4 regions of the Ensifer sp. R-19 genome follow, and region 1 is predicted to be linked to each of the others. Evidence: riboswitches for the same ligand, from Rfam matches in the RefSeq annotation. Region 1 holds a riboswitch; each other region holds the start of a gene.
What was found. A riboswitch is a leader RNA that binds a small molecule or an ion and turns the genes downstream of it on or off. The one in region 1 is predicted to bind cobalamin.
Positions count from the first base shown of each region.

Region 2: it holds a riboswitch for cobalamin, as region 1 does, so the genes downstream of both, ACN9MO_RS09480 (DUF1636 family protein) here and ACN9MO_RS02600 (aromatic ring-hydroxylating oxygenase subunit alpha) in region 1, are expected to answer to the same signal.
Region 3: it holds a riboswitch for cobalamin, as region 1 does, so the genes downstream of both, nrdH (glutaredoxin-like protein NrdH) here and ACN9MO_RS02600 (aromatic ring-hydroxylating oxygenase subunit alpha) in region 1, are expected to answer to the same signal.
Region 4: it holds a riboswitch for cobalamin, as region 1 does, so the genes downstream of both, ACN9MO_RS11945 (CbtB domain-containing protein) here and ACN9MO_RS02600 (aromatic ring-hydroxylating oxygenase subunit alpha) in region 1, are expected to answer to the same signal.

Region 1 covers NZ_CP184569.1:558,319-562,523, forward strand. The annotation lists gene ACN9MO_RS02590 (L-threonylcarbamoyladenylate synthase) at 1-938, opposite strand, end outside; gene ACN9MO_RS02595 (DUF6656 family protein) at 1,018-1,617, opposite strand; cobalamin riboswitch at 1,931-2,139, shown strand; gene ACN9MO_RS02600 (aromatic ring-hydroxylating oxygenase subunit alpha) at 2,244-3,488, shown strand; gene ACN9MO_RS02605 (hybrid-cluster NAD(P)-dependent oxidoreductase) at 3,490-4,205, shown strand, end outside.
Region 2 covers NZ_CP184569.1:1,941,456-1,945,660, forward strand. The annotation lists gene ACN9MO_RS09470 (ABC transporter substrate-binding protein) at 1-180, opposite strand, end outside; gene ACN9MO_RS09475 (ABC transporter ATP-binding protein) at 177-983, opposite strand; gene ACN9MO_RS09480 (DUF1636 family protein) at 1,060-1,473, opposite strand; cobalamin riboswitch at 1,579-1,794, opposite strand; gene ACN9MO_RS09485 (DUF1330 domain-containing protein) at 2,010-2,303, shown strand; gene aspT (aspartate-alanine antiporter) at 2,824-4,205, shown strand, end outside.
Region 3 covers NZ_CP184570.1:2,060,080-2,064,284, forward strand. The annotation lists gene nrdE (class 1b ribonucleoside-diphosphate reductase subunit alpha) at 1-1,828, opposite strand, end outside; gene nrdI (class Ib ribonucleoside-diphosphate reductase assembly flavoprotein NrdI) at 1,798-2,214, opposite strand; gene nrdH (glutaredoxin-like protein NrdH) at 2,227-2,448, opposite strand; cobalamin riboswitch at 2,847-3,071, opposite strand; gene ACN9MO_RS28780 (hypothetical protein) at 3,349-3,828, opposite strand; gene ACN9MO_RS28785 (LysR substrate-binding domain-containing protein) at 3,790-4,205, shown strand, end outside.
Region 4 covers NZ_CP184569.1:2,435,620-2,439,824, forward strand. The annotation lists gene ACN9MO_RS11925 (SRPBCC family protein) at 1-163, shown strand, start outside; gene ACN9MO_RS11930 (DUF1772 domain-containing protein) at 232-711, opposite strand; gene ACN9MO_RS11935 (NAD(P)H-binding protein) at 708-1,538, opposite strand; gene ACN9MO_RS11940 (TetR family transcriptional regulator) at 1,642-2,334, shown strand; cobalamin riboswitch at 2,333-2,595, shown strand; gene ACN9MO_RS11945 (CbtB domain-containing protein) at 2,638-2,814, shown strand; gene ACN9MO_RS11950 (CbtA family protein) at 3,010-3,807, shown strand; gene ACN9MO_RS11955 ((2Fe-2S)-binding protein) at 3,858-4,205, opposite strand, start outside.

The DNA.
Region 1 (4,205 bases):
ATGATCGCTTCTCCCAATCCTTCCGAAGGGATCGGCCCGAAGGCGATCGTCGCAGCGCCGCTGGCGTCGGCCCGCTTCATGTAGTCGAAGAGATTGGCTGCCGCTTCGTGAAGATTTCCGGTCGGGCTGAGATCGAGAACGATGGCCGCCTGTTCCTCGCCGGCGATCCGGCCGCCGCCGTAGCGGATCAAGGCCTCGCCTGCACGCACATCGGCAACATCGAGCCTGACGGCCGCGCCGGGCGCGTAGTGGGAGGCCAGCATGCCCGGCGCCTCGATCGTTGCTCCCGCCGTTTCCGGTCGGATCACCGGACGATCGAGCAGGCGCTCGATTTCTGCGGCATCGAGGCCGCCGGGGCGGAGCAGCCGGATCTCGTCGCCATCGACCTTGATGATCGTGGACTCCAAGCCGATTTCGGCCGGGCCTGCGTCGAGGATCAGTTTCAGCTTTTCGCCGAGATCCGCATCGACATGGACCGCACTGGTCGGGCTGATCTTGCCCGAGGTGTTGGCGCTGGGCGCTGCGAGCGGCCGCCCGAAGCGGGCGATCACCCGGCGCGAAAAGCCGTCGGGCATGCGGATGCCAAGCGTGTCGAGGCCGGCCGAGGCCAGCGCATGCACGCTGCTATCGGGCCGCTGCGGCAAGATCAGCGTCAGGGGTCCGGGCCAGAAGGTTTCCGCCAGGCGTCGGGAAATCGGGTCGAAGCGCACATGGGCCTCGGCCATCGCCATGTCGGAGACATGCGAGATCAGCGGATTGAAGCGCGGCCGGCCCTTCATCTCGTAGATGCGGCTGATCGCATCGGGATTGGTGGCGTCGGCGGCAAGGCCATAGACGGTTTCGGTGGGAATCGCGACCGGTTCGCCTTCGGCAAGAACGGCGCAGGCGCGTTCGATCGCGCGGTCCGGTTCCCTGCCTGTGTCGATGATCTCTGCCATGCCGTTTCCTTTCCGACGCTTCCTTAACGGACGTGCCGGGAAAACAGAACGATTTTTTTTGGGGCGTTCGGTTGCTGCCTCAGAGACTGCGGATGATGCGGCGCAGCGCGGAGTCCCGGGCACCCAGCATCAGCACGTTCTTGAGAGCAACCTTGGGGTCGTCCGTGCGGAAGAGGAGCCCGTTGTCGCGGACGTTGCGGTTGATGACCATCTGTCCGTCTTCGGCGTTCGGCTCGATCGCGACCGCGAAATACATGCGGGAATAGCCGCTCTGGATACGGTCGAAGAAATGCGTCTCATCACCAAGGTCGCTGAAGAAATTGGCGAAGTAGAACGACCAGGTGATGTCCTTGGAAGGCGTGACCGCCGTCCGCGCCGCCGTCACATGGCAATAGCCGAGATGCGGCTTGCCGACGAGCGTGCGGTGGAAAATCAGCTTGGGAAACTGGATCGAGGCATGAAAGCCGTTGATCCGCTTGTGCGTCGTGTCACCGGCGGTCGCGAGCTTCTTGCCGGTCCTGTCCGCGACTTCTTCGTAGCTCAGATACCGTCGCTCGCTCGGCAGCCATTGCCGGCGGTTGATCCTGCCGGTGCGCAGAAACTCGGTGTGAACGGCCGTCTTCGGCATGACCGCCGGCGGCTTCTCGGCCGCAGCGTCGTAATATCTGAACTTTGCCATGATCGTCAGTGTGCCATCTGCCTGCCGGACATCTTCGTCCGCCGGCAAGCCTAGTGGCTTATGGTTAATGAAGGATTTCCTTTCGTTCGCGGAAGATGCCCCTGCACATTCATGGGAATGTCGCAAACGGGCGAAGCCTTCCTGTGTCTGCGTCATGTCAGTCACAAAAGACGGCATCTGCCCAATTTTTGATCTATCTATATGTTTATAAAGTGAAAAATTCTCGCATCCGTTTCCAAAAGGCGGTTTCGATCGTGTCGTCATTCTGGAATTGAATGTCGCTATCCGGCGCCTGCCGAGGCGCCTTCCGCGCTTACATATCCTTACTCAAGGTGTCGTCTTCCAAAGGGGAAGGCGGAGAATTGGGAAGCCGGTCAAATCCCGGCGCTGCCCCCGCAACGGTGGTGGAGCGAAAGCCTCGGCAAAAGGCCACTGGACGGTTTTCCGTCCGGGAAGGCGCCGGGCTGGTCCTTCGAAGGACGGCTCCTGAGCCCGGAAACCAGCCTTGACAGACATAACCGTAACGGGTTGCGGCGGGCAGCCGGATCGGAGCCTAAAACGCATGGGCGTGCGCCCATGCGGGTTCCTGTCCTGCCTCTCCGAAACATGGCGCATGAGGACAGGACATGGATACCAAGACCGATATGCTTCGCAAGCTGAAGGGCCGGCGTGACGGCTACAGCCTCGATCGGGCCTTCTACATCGACCCCGACTATTACCGGCAGGACCTGGAAAACATCTGGTATCGGGATTGGCTGTTCATCGGCCACGATTGCGAAATCCCGCGGGCCGGCAACTATTTCACCGTCCAGGTCGGCGACTATCCCGTCGTCATCACCCGCGATCGCCAGGGCACGATCCGCGCGCTCCACAACTCCTGCCGCCACCGCGGCTCCCGCGTCTGCACGCAGCACAAGGGCTCTTCGGCGAAGCTCGTCTGTCCCTATCATCAATGGACCTATGAGCTCGACGGCTCGCTGCTCTTTGCGCGCCAGATGGGCGAGGACTTCGACAAGGCTGCCCACAGCCTGAAGCAGATCCATTGCGAAACGGTCGGCGGCTACATCTTCATCAACCTGTCGGAGACGCCGGCGGATTTCGCCGCCTTCCGCGAGCTGGCATTCCCCTACCTCGCGCCGCACCGGCTGGGAGAGACCAAGGTCGCCTTCGAAAGCACCATCATCGAAAAGGGCAACTGGAAGCTCGTTTGGGAGAACAACCGCGAGTGCTACCACTGCGCCGCCAATCACCCCGAACTCTGCCGGACCTATCCGGAAGCGCCGACCGCGACCGGGGTGCAGGGCGCCAAGGACGATCCGGTGATTGCCGCCCATTGGGCGAAGTGCGAGGCCGAGGGCCTGCCGAGCGAGTTCCGGATGTCGCCGACCGGCCAGTTCCGCGCCGCGCGCATGCCGCTGGTCGATAATGCCGAAAGCTACACCATGTCGGGTGCGCCCGCCGTAAAAAGGGCGCTGTCGGCCGATGTCAGGCAGAAGCAGATCGGCACGCTCCTGATGTTCCACTACCCCACGACCTGGAACCACGTGCTTTCGGATCACGCCATCACCTTCCGCGTGTTGCCGCTGGGGCCGGAACTCACGCAGGTGACAACGAAGTGGCTGGTCCACAAGGACGCGGTCGAAGGTGTCGACTACACGCTCGAGGATCTGACTCATGTCTGGACCGAGACCAACGACCAGGATCGCCAGATCGTCGAGGAAAATGCCTTCGGCATCCGCTCGCCGGCCTATGAGCCCGGTCCGTATTCGCCGGAGCACGAGGGTGGCGTGATGCAGTTCGTCGAATGGTACTGCAAGTTCATGGAGCAGCGCCTGCAGGGCGATGCGGCTCCGCTCTCAAAGGTCGCCTGACATGCAGATGGCGTCCTCCTTCCATCATTTCGACGAACTGCATGTCTGGATCGACCGGCAGCAGATGCTCGAATGCACATCGGCGGTTGTCGAAACCGCCGATGTCATGACCTTCACCTTCCGTGCGGAGAAGCCCGCCTGGTTTCGTTATCTGCCCGGCCAGTTCGTCACCCTCGAATTGCCGGTCGCCGACGAACCGGTCATGCGCACCTACACCCTGTCGTCGACGCCATCGCGACCGCTGTCGATTGCCGTCACGGTGAAGGCGCAGGCCGACAGCGTCGGCACCCGCTGGATGTTCGATCACCTGAAGCCGGGCATGAAGCTCCGGGCTTTTGGACCGCTCGGAGATTTCAGCTTCGTCCGTCATCCCGGCGAAAAGTACCTGTTTATCTCCGCCGGATCCGGCATCACCCCGATGATGTCGATGACGCGCTGGATGGCCGACTGCGTGCCGGAGACCGATGTCACCTTCATCTCCTGTGCTCGCCGGCCGGACGACCTTCTGTTTCGCTCGGAGCTCGAGGTTCTGGCGACACAGATGTCCGGGCTGAATCTCGGCTTCATCGTCGAAGGGCACGAGGCGCGTCACGGCTGGCACGGCCTGCGCGGCCGCATCGACGGTGCCAAGCTACCGTTGCTCGCTCCCGACTTCCAGGAGCGCACGGTGTTCTGCTGCGGTCCGGAACCGTTCATGCGCGGTGTGCGCGAGATGCT
Region 2 (4,205 bases), 1.4 Mb from region 1:
CTGCAGCTTCAGCGCCAGCATCATCTCGATCAGATTGACGTCGTTGGCGATCGCCCGCTTCGGCGCAGCATCGAAGGTCACCTCGCGGTTGCAGCTCTTGACGGTAACCGGATAGGCGAGCGCCGGCACAGCAGGGGCGATGAGAAACAGGAAGGCAGAGGAGGCAATGTTGATCTTCATGAAATGGATCCCTGTCGAGGAAGTGAAAAGGAGAAACGGGCGGTGCCGGCAACGGCGGTGCTGTGGGCGGTGGCGGTGACACCGAAGGCGGAGGACAGCGCCCGCGGGCTCAGCACCGCGTCGGGTGTGCCAAAGGCGATGAGCCGCCCCGCCGTCACGATCGCCACGTCAGTCGCGAATTCGGCGGCGAGATTGATGTCGTGCAGCGTCGATACGATCGTCAGCTTCAACGTCTGCAACAGCTCGAGGATTTCGAGCTGGTGGCGGATGTCGAGATGGTTGGTCGGCTCATCGAGGATGATGATGCGCGGCTCCTGGGCAAGCGCCCGGGCAATCAGCACCCGCTGTTTCTCGCCGCCCGAGAGCGTCGAGAACTGGCGGCCGGCCAGATGGGCGAGATCGAGATGGGAGAGTGCATGCTGCACCCGCTCGCGGTCGGTGTCCGTCCAGCCGTTGAGCCCCTCCCGCCGCGGGATGCGGCCCATCATCACCACGTCGCGCACGCTGAAGGGAAAATCGCCGGGCATTTCCTGAAGCACGACGGCGATCGTTTTCGCCGCTTCGCGCGCCGAAATCGACCACAGGTCGACGCCGTCGACCTCGATGCGGCCCGCATTCGGCTGCACCGCCCGGTAAAGGCAGCGTAAGAGCGAGGTCTTGCCGGCCCCGTTCGGCCCGAGGATCGCAAGCCGGCTGCCCGCCTCGATCGCGAAGTCCATGTCGTCGACCAGGGTCAGCCCCGGGCGCGGCCCCCAGCAAAGCCCCTTAACGCGAAGGGCGGCTCCTGTTGCGGTGCAGGTCATGGTCTGATCCCACCCCGGCAGCGCCACGCGTCCATCCCCGACGCACCAAACGCGCTTGAGCGCATGCGTGTCGCGCTCATTGGAAATGGCCCGCAACGTCTTCGGAGACGAGCATGGCCGCCGGGATGCGGGCGAGCGTCTTGCCCTTCAGCCCGCGCGGCCGTTCGGCAGCCCGCGTCATGCCGTCGCCGCGCTCCACATAGGTGGCGGCAAAGCGGACGAGATCGTCGATGTCCTCTTCCGGCGAAATGTCGCCAAAGAGATAGGTCGCCTTGCCCGTCGCCTGGAAGGCGATGGTGCAGGGGCGCGTGCATGCCGCCATGCAGACCGTGCCGGCAATCGAGAAATCACGATCGAGCGGCGCGCCGAGGGCGGCAATGCTGCGGTTAAGACGCTTTATCAGCTCGGCGCCCGGCATGCAGGGGCCGCCGGTAAAACGGCAATCGGTGCAGACCGTTATCTTATGCTGTCGGGAAGTCGGCTCAGCCATTTTCTCTCTCCGCCGGACTGACGGCAAGAGATGGCGAAGCGGCAGGATGACGGATGACCGTCGCGCGAAAGCCAGTTCTTTTCCATCGGAACACCCCGTCCGTTGTGGTTGATCGGTTCGATGGCAGGTCTCCTGGCTCGCGGGTCGCGGCGCATCCACGTCTTCCCGGCCATTGGCCAGTGACATGGTGTGAATGCGCTGTCCGCTCACAGTTGCGGGGGCAGCCACGGTTTCGGTCCCGTCAGGGTCGTCCGTTCCGTGTTCCCTTTTCAGCCGCCTCCGCATTGTCGCGGACGCAGCACCATCGCGCTCTTCCTCGCATGAATCGGCAGCGGATACAACCGATGGGGTCGGGCGGCCGGGATCTATCAACATGCGGCGTTTCGTCATGTACTGACTGTTATAACATAACATAACAACAACCAACAAGGTAATGATCCTAAGTCACCCTGCCGGCCGCCGCGGGCGAGAGTCTCGCCTGACGGCGACGACCGGCGTATCCTTGCTCCTTGGCTTGTCGGGAAAGGAGCTCTGCCATGGCTGCCTATTTGATCGCCGATGTCGATATCACCGATGCAGCGACCTTCGAGGAATACAAAAGAGAGGTGCCGGCGACGGAGGCCCGCTATGGCGGGCGCTATCTCGGCCGCGGTGGCGCAACCCGGGTGCTTGAAGGCGACTGGGAACCGCACCGGCTCGTCATCCTCGAGTTCCCGGACATGCAAGCCTTGCTCTCCTGGTACCAATCGCCGGAGTATCAGCGCCTGAAGACGATCCGTGAGCGCTGTGCCAGGACACGGATCATAGCACTCGAAGGCGTCGCCATCTGAAGCGGAGCGCAAGACTGGCCGCAATTGCCGGCCTTGCTCGTGAAACGAACGGATGAGCGCCCCCGTCACTTCAAGCTTCGCGGCGCGCGGATGAAGCAACTGCGGGGCATGTGCTCCGGGTCCATCGACATGCGGCGTTTCGTCATGTCCATCCGTTATGCGATAACATAAAAATACAACGTCAGAGTTGAATAGCCGGCGAAATCCGCCGTGGTGGGACCGTGTACCTTCATCGCGACCGGCGCGCCGCCACCCTCTCGAACTTGCCTTCGCACGACCGCCCGGCCCGACGCTTTCGGACCGGTGCCGCGCAGCGCTCATCAGCCCCCACTGCGCGCAAAAGCCGGAAATTTAACGTACGTTACGCTCACGTAACCCCAAGGCCGTTGAGAAAATCAGCAGCCGAAGCGACAATTGCCAAAGCTAGGATTGGGCATCGACAAGCCACCGATAAAATCAACTTAGCCGCGCAGGTCCCGAAATGAAGTGATGGCAACGCAACTTTCTAAAGGGGATGGCAGTGAATCCAATTGACTTCTTCGTCGAGACGCTTCGGACCTATCCTCCGGTCGCTGTCTTCCTCGCCCTCGGCATCGGTTTCCTGATCGGACCCATCAAGGTCGCGGGGTTCAATCTCGGAAACGTCACCGCCACGCTCCTGGCGGGCGTCCTCATCGGGCAGCTGGGCATCCAGGTTTCCGGTGATCTGAAGTCCACCTTGTTCCTGATCTTCCTGTTCGCCGTCGGCTACGGTGTCGGCCCGCAATTCGTGCGCGGCTTGAGCACCGATGGGCCGAAGCAGATTGCCTTTGCGCTGTCTGTCCTGGTGCTGTGCCTCATCGTTCCCTATCTCTGCGCGCTGATCGCCGGGCTTCCGCTTGGCTACGGCGCCGGCATGTATGCCGGGTCGCAGACGATCTCGGCTGCGATCGGCGTTGCCACGGACCAGATCAATTCGCTCGGGCTGACGCCGGAGCAGGCCAAGACCTTTGCCGACCAGATTCCGATTGCCTATGCGGTCACCTACATCTGGGGCACGATCGGCTCTGCCATCATCCTCGCCCAGCTTGGCCCAAAACTTCTCGGCATCGATCTTCCGGCGGCCTGCAAGGAGTATGAGGCCAAGCTCGGCGGCGGCACCGAGAGCAGCGAACCCGGCATCACCCGCGCCTATCATGATTTCGGCCTTCGGGCCTATCGGATCGACGAAGCAAGCGGGCTAACCGGAACGCCGGTCAAGAACCTGCTTCCCGGCATTCGCGTCTTCGTCGAGCGCCTGCGAAGAGGCGATCGGATCATCGAAGCGGATGGCAACACCGTGCTGCAGCCGGGCGACGTCGTCGCCTTCTCGGGCAGGCGCGCCCTGCTCGTCGAAAACCTGGACAGCAAGCTGACGGAGGTCGAGGACAAGGAGCTTCTGAACGCGGAGGCCGAGATCGTCGACGTCTACGTGACCAGCAAGGCGCTGGCCGGAAAGACACTCGCCGAAGTCAGCACGATGGATTGGGCGCGCGGCGTCTATGCCCGCAAGATCGTGCGCTCGCTGGTCGAGATCCCGGTCCTTCCCGGCACGACCGTCGAGCGTGGCGACATCGTCACCATCGGCGGCGCCAGGAGGCACGTCGAAGCGGCGATCAAGGCTCTCGGCTTTGCCGATCGCCCGGTCGAAACCACCGACATCGCCTTCCTCGGCTGGGGTCTGTTCATCGGCGCGATGATCGGGGCGCTGACGATAACGATCGGCGGTATTCCGATCGGGCTATCCACGTCAGGCGGCGCCCTGCTTGCCGGTCTCGTGCTCGGCTGGCTGCGCACCACCTACCCCGCCTTCGGCCGCATCCCGTCGCCGGCGCTGTGGCTGTTGAACACGCTCGGCCTCAACATCTTCATCGCCGTGGTCGG
Region 3 (4,205 bases), on a different replicon from region 1:
AGACGATCGGGTGGATCGAGGAGGTCGAGTGGTTGATGTAGGAGATCGAGCCCGTCGGCGGCACCGCCTGGAGGTTCTGGTTGTAGAGGCCGCCTTGCGTGACCGCCTGTTTCAGTTCCAGCCAATCGTCCTGCGTCGGGATGCGGATGCCGGCCGCTTCGAACAGGCCCTTCACCTTCTCCGTCGCCGGCAGCCATTCGGCTTCGGTGTATTTGTCGAAATATTCGCCTGACGCGTATTTCGAGTTCTCGAAGCCCTTGAAGGTCACGCCCTTCTCGACCGCCAGCCGGTTGGATGCGCGGATGGCGTGATAGGTCACCGTGTAGAAATAGATGTTGGTGAAATCGATGCCTTCCTCGGAGCCGTAGAAGACGCGCTCGCGGGCGAGGTAGCCGTGCAGATTCATCTGGCCAAGGCCGATCGCGTGGCTGTCGTCATTGCCCTTCTCGATCGAAGGCACGGAAGAGATGTGGCTCATTTCGGAGACGGCGGTGAGCGCGCGGATCGAGGTCTCGATCGTCTGGCCGAAATCCGGACTGTCCATCGCCGCGGCAATGTTCAGCGAGCCGAGATTACAAGAGATATCCTTGCCCATCTTTGCGTAGGAGAGGTCGTCGTTGAATTCGCTCGCCTCGCTCACCTGCAGGATTTCCGAGCAGAGGTTGCTCATGGTGATGCGCCCGGCGATCGGGTTCGCCCGGTTCACCGTGTCCTCGAACATGATGTAGGGGTATCCGCTCTCGAACTGGATTTCGGCAATGATCTGGAAGAAATCGCGCGCCTTGATCTTCCGCTTGCGGATACGAGCATCCTCGACCATCTCGCGGTACTTCTCCGTCACCGAAATTTCGGTCAGCGGCACGCCGTAGACGCGCTCCACGTCATAGGGCGAGAACAGATACATGTCCTCGTTGTTGCGGGCGAGCTCGAAGGTGATGTCCGGGATGACGACGCCGAGCGACAGCGTCTTGATGCGGATCTTTTCGTCGGCATTTTCCCGCTTGGTATCGAGGAAGCGCATGATGTCCGGGTGGTGGGCATGCAGATAAACAGCACCTGCCCCTTGGCGGGCGCCAAGCTGGTTGGCATAGGAGAAGCTGTCTTCAAGCAGTTTCATGACAGGGATGATGCCGGAGGACTGGTTCTCGATCTGCTTGATCGGCGCGCCCATCTCTCTGATGTTGGTGAGCGACAGCGCCACGCCACCGCCGCGCTTGGAGAGCTGCAATGCGGAATTGATCGCGCGGCCGATGCTCTCCATGTTGTCCTCGACCCGCAGCAGGAAGCAGGAGACGAGCTCGCCGCGTTGCTTTTTACCGGCATTGAGGAAGGTCGGCGTCGCCGGCTGGAAACGCCCGGAAATGATCTCATCGACGAGATCGCGGGCAAGTCCCTCGTTGCCGCGCGCCAGTGTCATGGCCACCATGCAGACGCGATCCTCGTAGCGCTCCAGGTAGCGCTTTCCGTCAAAGGTCTTCAGCGTATAGGACGTGTAGTATTTGAACGCGCCGAGGAAGGTCGGGAAGCGGAACTTCTTCCCATAGGCGTGGTCGTAGAGATCGCGGACGAAGTTGAAGGAATACTGGTCGAGAACCTGCTGCTCGTAGTAGCCCTCGGTCACCAGATAATCGAGCTTCTCCCTGAGGTTATGGAAGAAGACCGTGTTCTGGTTGACGTGCTGGAGGAAGTATTGTTTCGCCGCCAGCCGGTCTTTGTCGAGCTGGATCCGTCCCTCTTCATCATAGAGGTTCAGCATTGCGTTCAGCGCATGATAGTCCAGCGCCGCTTCCGTCGCCTTCAGGGGGCGTTCGAGTGTTGAGACGTCCAAAATCGTTCCATCCCGTTTCTGACATTGGCGACGTCCTCCTCTGTTCCGAGAAGCTCGAACCGGTAGAGGTAGGGCACCTGGCACTTGGCCGCGATGACGTCGCCGGCGATCCCGTAGGTCGCGCCGAAATTGCTGTTGCCCGCAGCAATGACGCCGCGGATGTGAGAGCGGTTGCCCGCATCGTTGAGGAAGCGGATGACCTGTTTCGGCACCGCACCCCGGCCGTCATCGCCGCAATAGGTGGGCACGACCAACACGAAAGGCTCGGAAACCGTAAGTGAAGCCTTACTTTCTTTGAGCGGTATGCGCGCTGCGCGAAGGCCGAGCTTTTCGACGAAGCGATGGGTGTTTTCCGAGCGGCTGGAAAAATAGACGATCAGGCCCACCGCCCGTCTCCTCTAGGAAAGCGCGCTGATCTTGTCGGGGCGAAAACCCGCCCAGTGTTCGGGGCCGGCGACGACGACGGGAAGCTGCATGTAGCCGAGGCCCTTGACCGTTTCGAGCGCGTCTTGGTCGATGGAGATATCAATGACCTCGTAGTTGACGCCCTGGCGATCGAGCGCTCGGTAGGTCGCGGTGCATTGGACGCAGGCGGGCTTGCTGTAGACGGTAACGTTCATTTCTTCCTCGTTTGGTCGGCTGGATGAGAGCATGAGAAGGCGCACGGACACGCAGCCGCGATCCGGCGAAATGCAGGGCTGTCATGGCTGTGGCTCGCTCGGATCTGGACGCCCGGGCATGCCTCTTCGTCAGCTGCGCGGGAAACCGCGCCTCTTGATTGGCGAGCGATAGAATTTCAATGACGCGGACATGACTTCACCCCGAAGCTTTCGACAGGCTGCCGGGGAGATGTCGAGACGATCAGGCAGGCTCATCCTGCCGCACGACAGCGCCGTGCGTCCTATCAGACGCGCAAAGATCGCTGTAGCACTTCGATTTGCTGCATGTTTTTATCCTTAAATCGGCGACGATTTAAGGAAACATGCAGTAGACTCAACCCCTCCGGACACCCGCCCGTGGACGTTTGTTGCTCGAGGCAGGTCTCCTGGCTCACGGGTCTCAGCTTCCATCCCGACCTTCCCGAGGCCTCATGCCTCAGTGGTCCAATTCCGGACAGTCGCTCGCCGTCTACAGTTGCGGGGGCAGCTACGGCATAGCCTAGCGAAAACTCGCCGACGCACCGTATTCCCGTCTTAGCTCTCAATCCCTGCGAATCGAGAGAACCTCGAACACTAGATATAGTAGTTCATCGCAAATCTGCGTCAATAGGTTCGAGGTGCCCGAAGCCGGGGTGAGATCGCCGTGTGGATAACAAGGAGTAAACGGCGGGAGGCGGCGAAACCTGTGGGTGAAGAACTTCTCGGCTTTGAGCCCCGCGCTCGCTCCGTTGCGATCACTTGCGAAGGGGCTTCGGCACGCCGCTTTTAGAAACGCCACGCCGGATCTCTCCCGAATTCGGTCCGCGGGCTGGGAAGGTGGCAGATCACGATAACTGCGCTGTGTCTTGCCTCTGCGCTCCGTCAATCGCAGAGCGACATGCTTATGTCTTTGTTTTCTCCGGGCTGGGCTCGAGGCGAAGCCCTTGCCATTTGCGGCGCGTCGCCGCAATCCCGCTCCGGCGAGGGCGGTGACCTGCGCGGATCGTCGTCCTTCGGCCAATGCCAAGGATCGGCACCATCGCCGACGCGCGCCCGGATGGTCTCCTGATCTCGCGTCAGCCCGATATCCTTCAGCTGGAATTCGCTGAACGTATCGATGGCGATGATTGGGTTGAGTGCGTTGCCGGCCCAGTTCAGGGCATGAAGGATCGTTGATCGCACTGCGCTAAGCATTGCTATCCTCTTTGTTTTTGCTGTTGTGTTCACGAAAAAAGTGAGGATTTTTGCTGCTTCGCGCAAAGCGATTTCTCGCATGCTGGCATAAAGAATGCTTATCTCAGGGCCATGAGCAAGATTCCTCCCATGAGTGCCGTGCGCGCCTTCGAAGCGGCCGCCAGACATCTGAGCTTCACCCGCGCCGCCGACGAGCTCGGCATGACGCAGGCGGCGGTCAGCTACCAGATCCGGCTGTTGGAGGAGCGCATCGGCACGCCGCTCTTCGTTCGTCTTCCGCGCGAGGTTCGGCTGACGGCGGCCGGGCGGCAGCTGGCGCCGAAGGTGACGGAAGCGATCGACCTTCTCGGGGCGGCCTTCTCGGAGATTGCCGACAAGACCGAACACCACCTGCACATTTCCGTGCTGCCGACCGTCGTGTCGAGCTGGCTCGGCCAGCGGCTCGCCTCGTTCCAGACGGCCCATCCGAACATCAGCATCCGGGTGCACATGTCGACCGAGCTGATCGACTTCAAGCGTGACGCCATCGATCTCGTGGTGCGCAG
Region 4 (4,205 bases), 1.9 Mb from region 1:
TACCCGGATCGCCAACCGCGGCATCATGACGAGCTTCTCCGCCGGCTGGCACGTGCATCTCGACCTGTTGCGCGACCTTTTGGAAGGAGAGCAGCCTGCAGCCTTCTGGAGCAAGTTTGCTGAGCTTGAACAGCAGTACGACGCGCGCATCCCCAAGCGCTGACCGCCCGAGGTGACGAGACCTCAGAAGGGTGCACCGGCAAGGATTGACCGCCTTGCCGGTGCTTTTTGTCACGTGCGGGCGAAACCGAGGATGAAGAGCGCCAGCGAACCGATCGAGGCGAAGGTGCGCACGTGGTTCCACCAGACCCAATCGGTGAGATAGCGCCCAAGCCACAGATCGGTCGCGGCCTGCCCGGGTGCAGCGGCCGCAAGCGCGTCGTTCATCGGCACGTTGAAGACGATCGTCACCAGAAGCACGCCGACGACATAGACCAGGCCGCCCGCGGCCAGCAGCCATCGGCCCTCGCCGCCCGAAATGAACGCGACGACAATCAGCGCCAGGCCAAGCAGCGCCGTGCCCATGAAGGCGCTGAGGAAGATCGGGTTCTGGATGACGACGTTGATGGCGTTCATCGCGGCGATCCCCTGCTCCGGCGGCAGCCGCGACAAGGCTTGCATGATGCAGACCGAAAAGATGAAGAACAACCCGGCCATCAGGCCGGAACCGATCGCGGCGGCAAACGCCAGAGCGGGGATCAGCGGGATCATGCGGCAATACTCCAGACACCAGTTGCTGCGGTCTCGCGGGCGTAGGTTGCAAAGTCGCGCGGCCGCCGCCCAAGCACGCGCTCGACGTCAGACGTCACACTCGAATTGCGCCCGTCGAGCACCGAGGTGAAGAGATAGCGGATGAGTTCGACATAGTCATCAGGCACACCGTCAGCCTGCAATTGCGCGGCGAAGTCGCCAACCGGCACGGCCTGATAGGAGATCGGGCGTTTGGCCGCGGCAGCGATCTCGGCCACGGCTTCAGCAAAGGTCATCAGCCGCGGGCCGGTCAGAGAATAGACCTTGCCGACATGATCATCGTCGAGAAGCGCTTCAACCGCGACGTCAGCGATGTCGTCGCAGCTGACGAAAGGCTCGGTGACTGTATCCACGGGCAGGAAGACCGAACCGCTTGAGACCCCCTCGGCCAGGAAGCCTTCGTTGAAGTTTTCGAAGAACCAGCTCCCCCGAACGATCGTCCAGTCAGCGCCGGAGGCCTGCAATTCGCGCTCGGCCGCTTCCGCCTCGTCCTCGCCGCGCCCCGACAAGAGCACCAGCCGCCTGATGCCGGCGCCCACGGCAAGGCTTGCGAACTTGCGGATGGTCTCAACAGAGCCGGGCACCGCCAGATCGGGCTGGTAGCAGACATAGATGCGATCGACATTTTCGAGCACAGGCGCCCAGGTCGCCTCGTCCGTCCAGTCAAAGGACGGTGATGCCGAGCGGGCGCCGATGCGCACCGCAACACCCCGCTCTTGAAGGCGCTCAGCCACCCGCCGCCCCGTCTTGCCGGTACCGCCCAAAACCAGTGTGACTTTCTGAGACATCGTTTCCTCCTAAGGTTCATCAACAAACATGAGCATCTCTCACATTTGCAAATGTGATAAATCCTCGTATTTTAAGAGTCAAGCCAAAATGTGAGCATCACTCATGATTTCAGAAACAAGCCCATCCGCGGTTCCCGCCGAAGACGAAACCGCCCTGCGCCGGACACCCAGCCAGAAACGCAGCCGCGAGCGCGTCGAACAGATCCTAGCCTGCGCGACGGCGCTCATTCAGGAAAAGGGCAGCGACGCCATGCGCATGAGCGAAGTTGCTGAAAAGGCTGGAATTTCGATCGGATCGCTCTACCAGTACTTCCCCGACAAGGCGGCGATCGTGCGCACGCTGGCCGAGCGCTACAATGCCGTGTGCAACGAGTGCATCGCGGCCGAGCTTGCCAAGGTCACATCGCTCGCAGAACTGCGCGACGCCTTCTGCGTGCTGTTCGACATCTACTACGACATGTTTCTGGCCGAGCCCGTCATGCGCGACATCTGGTCGGCAATGCAGGCCGACAAGGCGCTGCGCGAGATCGATCTTCTGCAAAGCCGCGCCGGCGGAAAACTGCTTGCCGATGTCTGGGCCCGGCTTGTGCCCGAAACCCCGCGCGAAACCATCGACAGTGCCGCTTTCCTGATCATGCATCTCGGCGATTGCACCATGCGGCTTGCGGTGTCGGTCGATCGCGCCGAGGGCGACCGCATCGTCGAGGCCTATAAACGCATGATCATCCGCGATTTTGTCGCGGATGGACCGGGCGGCGGCGCAAGTCCAATTGACATATTAGGGGTGCGATCCTAATCATCAGAGATCGATTGGTTCCCGGGACACGAACGTGTTTCGGGAGTAAACGGGAACGTGACGGATGGACCCATGCTGGGCATTCACATCACGGCCGACCCCGCGACTGTAGAGCGACGTCGATCTGCCATTCCGGAGCGATCCGGAAGAAGCCACTGGAAGAGACCACGAGAGGGTGGTCGATCTGGGAAGGCGAGGCTGATCCAGGGCTTCCCGCCCAGCGCCGTGAGCCAGGAAACCTGCCACTCGATACGGGCATAGGGCCCACACCGGGAATTTCCCGATGCCATCACGGAGGTTGTCATGGCTACGTCTACTGTTTCGAGCATTCCGCTCTCCCTCAGCGATCGTCTGACCGCTGGCGTCATCGCGCTTTTCATCGGCGCATTCCTCGTCTTCGGTGCCGGCCTTGCCAATTCGGCCGTGCTGCACGACACCGCGCACGACACCCGCCACTCCTACGGCTTCCCCTGCCACTAAGACGATGTTCCGGAACGTAACTCACGTTCCGCATCGAAGTGTCTGCGGACATGAACGCATCCGGCCTGTGCCGGATGTCGGTGTTTGTGCATGCCGGTTTCGTCCGGCGCGCAACGGCCATCCGCATGGCAGAACGGGAAGGCTTGCAAACCACGCCGCAGCGCGTGGCTTTTGCCGTTATCGAGGGACTTCAAGATGATTGTCAGAACGCTTCTGGCCGCGATCGTGGCTGGACTGATTGCCGGTGTCTTCATGACCGGCGCCCAGGAATTTCGGGTAACCCCGCTGATCCTGCATGCGGAGGAATTCGAAGGCGAGGCTCCGGCCGCAACCGAACAGCCCGCTGCACAGCCTGGAACGACGCAACCCGCCGCCGAGGGCCATGACCAGCATTCGTCGCTGAAGGCGGTCTCACCGCTTTCCGCCATGCTCGATGCCCTGTCGCCGATCACGCCAGCCTATGCGCATGAGGGCGAACACGAGGAAGGCGGCATCATGTTCGGTATGAGCCGGTTCTCCGGCACACTCATTGCCAACCTCGTCACCGGCTCCGGCTTCGGCCTGCTCCTGGCCGGCGTCAGCCTGGTGATCGGCTACCCGATCACGCTTAGGAACGGCGCGCTCTGGGGCGCCTGCGGCTGGCTTGCCGTGCACATGCTGCCGGCAATCGGCCTGCCGCCGGAACTGCCGGGTTTCCCGGCCGCCGAACTCGGCGACCGCCAAACCTGGTGGCTGGCGACCGTCGCCCTCTCCGCAGTCGGTCTCTATCTCGTCGTCCTGCGCGAAGAAATCGTGTCCAAGGTCGTCGGCCTCGCGTTGATCGCCGCGCCGCACGTCTACGGCGCGCCGCAGCCGGTCGATATTACGAGCAACGTTCCGGCCGTGCTCGGCGCCGAGTTTGCGGTTGCCGCACTCGCCACCACGCTCGCCTTCTGGATCGTGCTTGGCGTCGTCTCCGGCTTCATCAACGAGCGTTTCGCGAGAGCAAACTGATCCGGCCGATCACGCCCCCCCATGGGCACCTGAACAAACGACGGCGGGGTTCAGGCCCCGCCGTTTTGCATGAGATGCGCGGCCAGCCGCGCGCGGCGATCGTCCGGCTCCAGCAGGACGCAGGTATCGCAGAAGCTGCCACCCTCCGTTTGGAAGTAGAGGCAACAGCCGCAACGGATCCGATATTGGCGCGACAGTTGCGCGCCGCTTGCCGGATCGACCGCGGAGATCTCCTCGTAGCAGAGCTCTTCCGAGAACAACCGCGAGCCCCGCCGCTTGACGATCGCAAGCGCCTCGGCCATGCCGCGCGCCTCGTCACCGATCGCGCGACCGATCTCCAGGAACGCTCCGGCAAGGGAATCCGCTGCCAGCCGCCACTGCGCCCCGGAAGAAAGCCC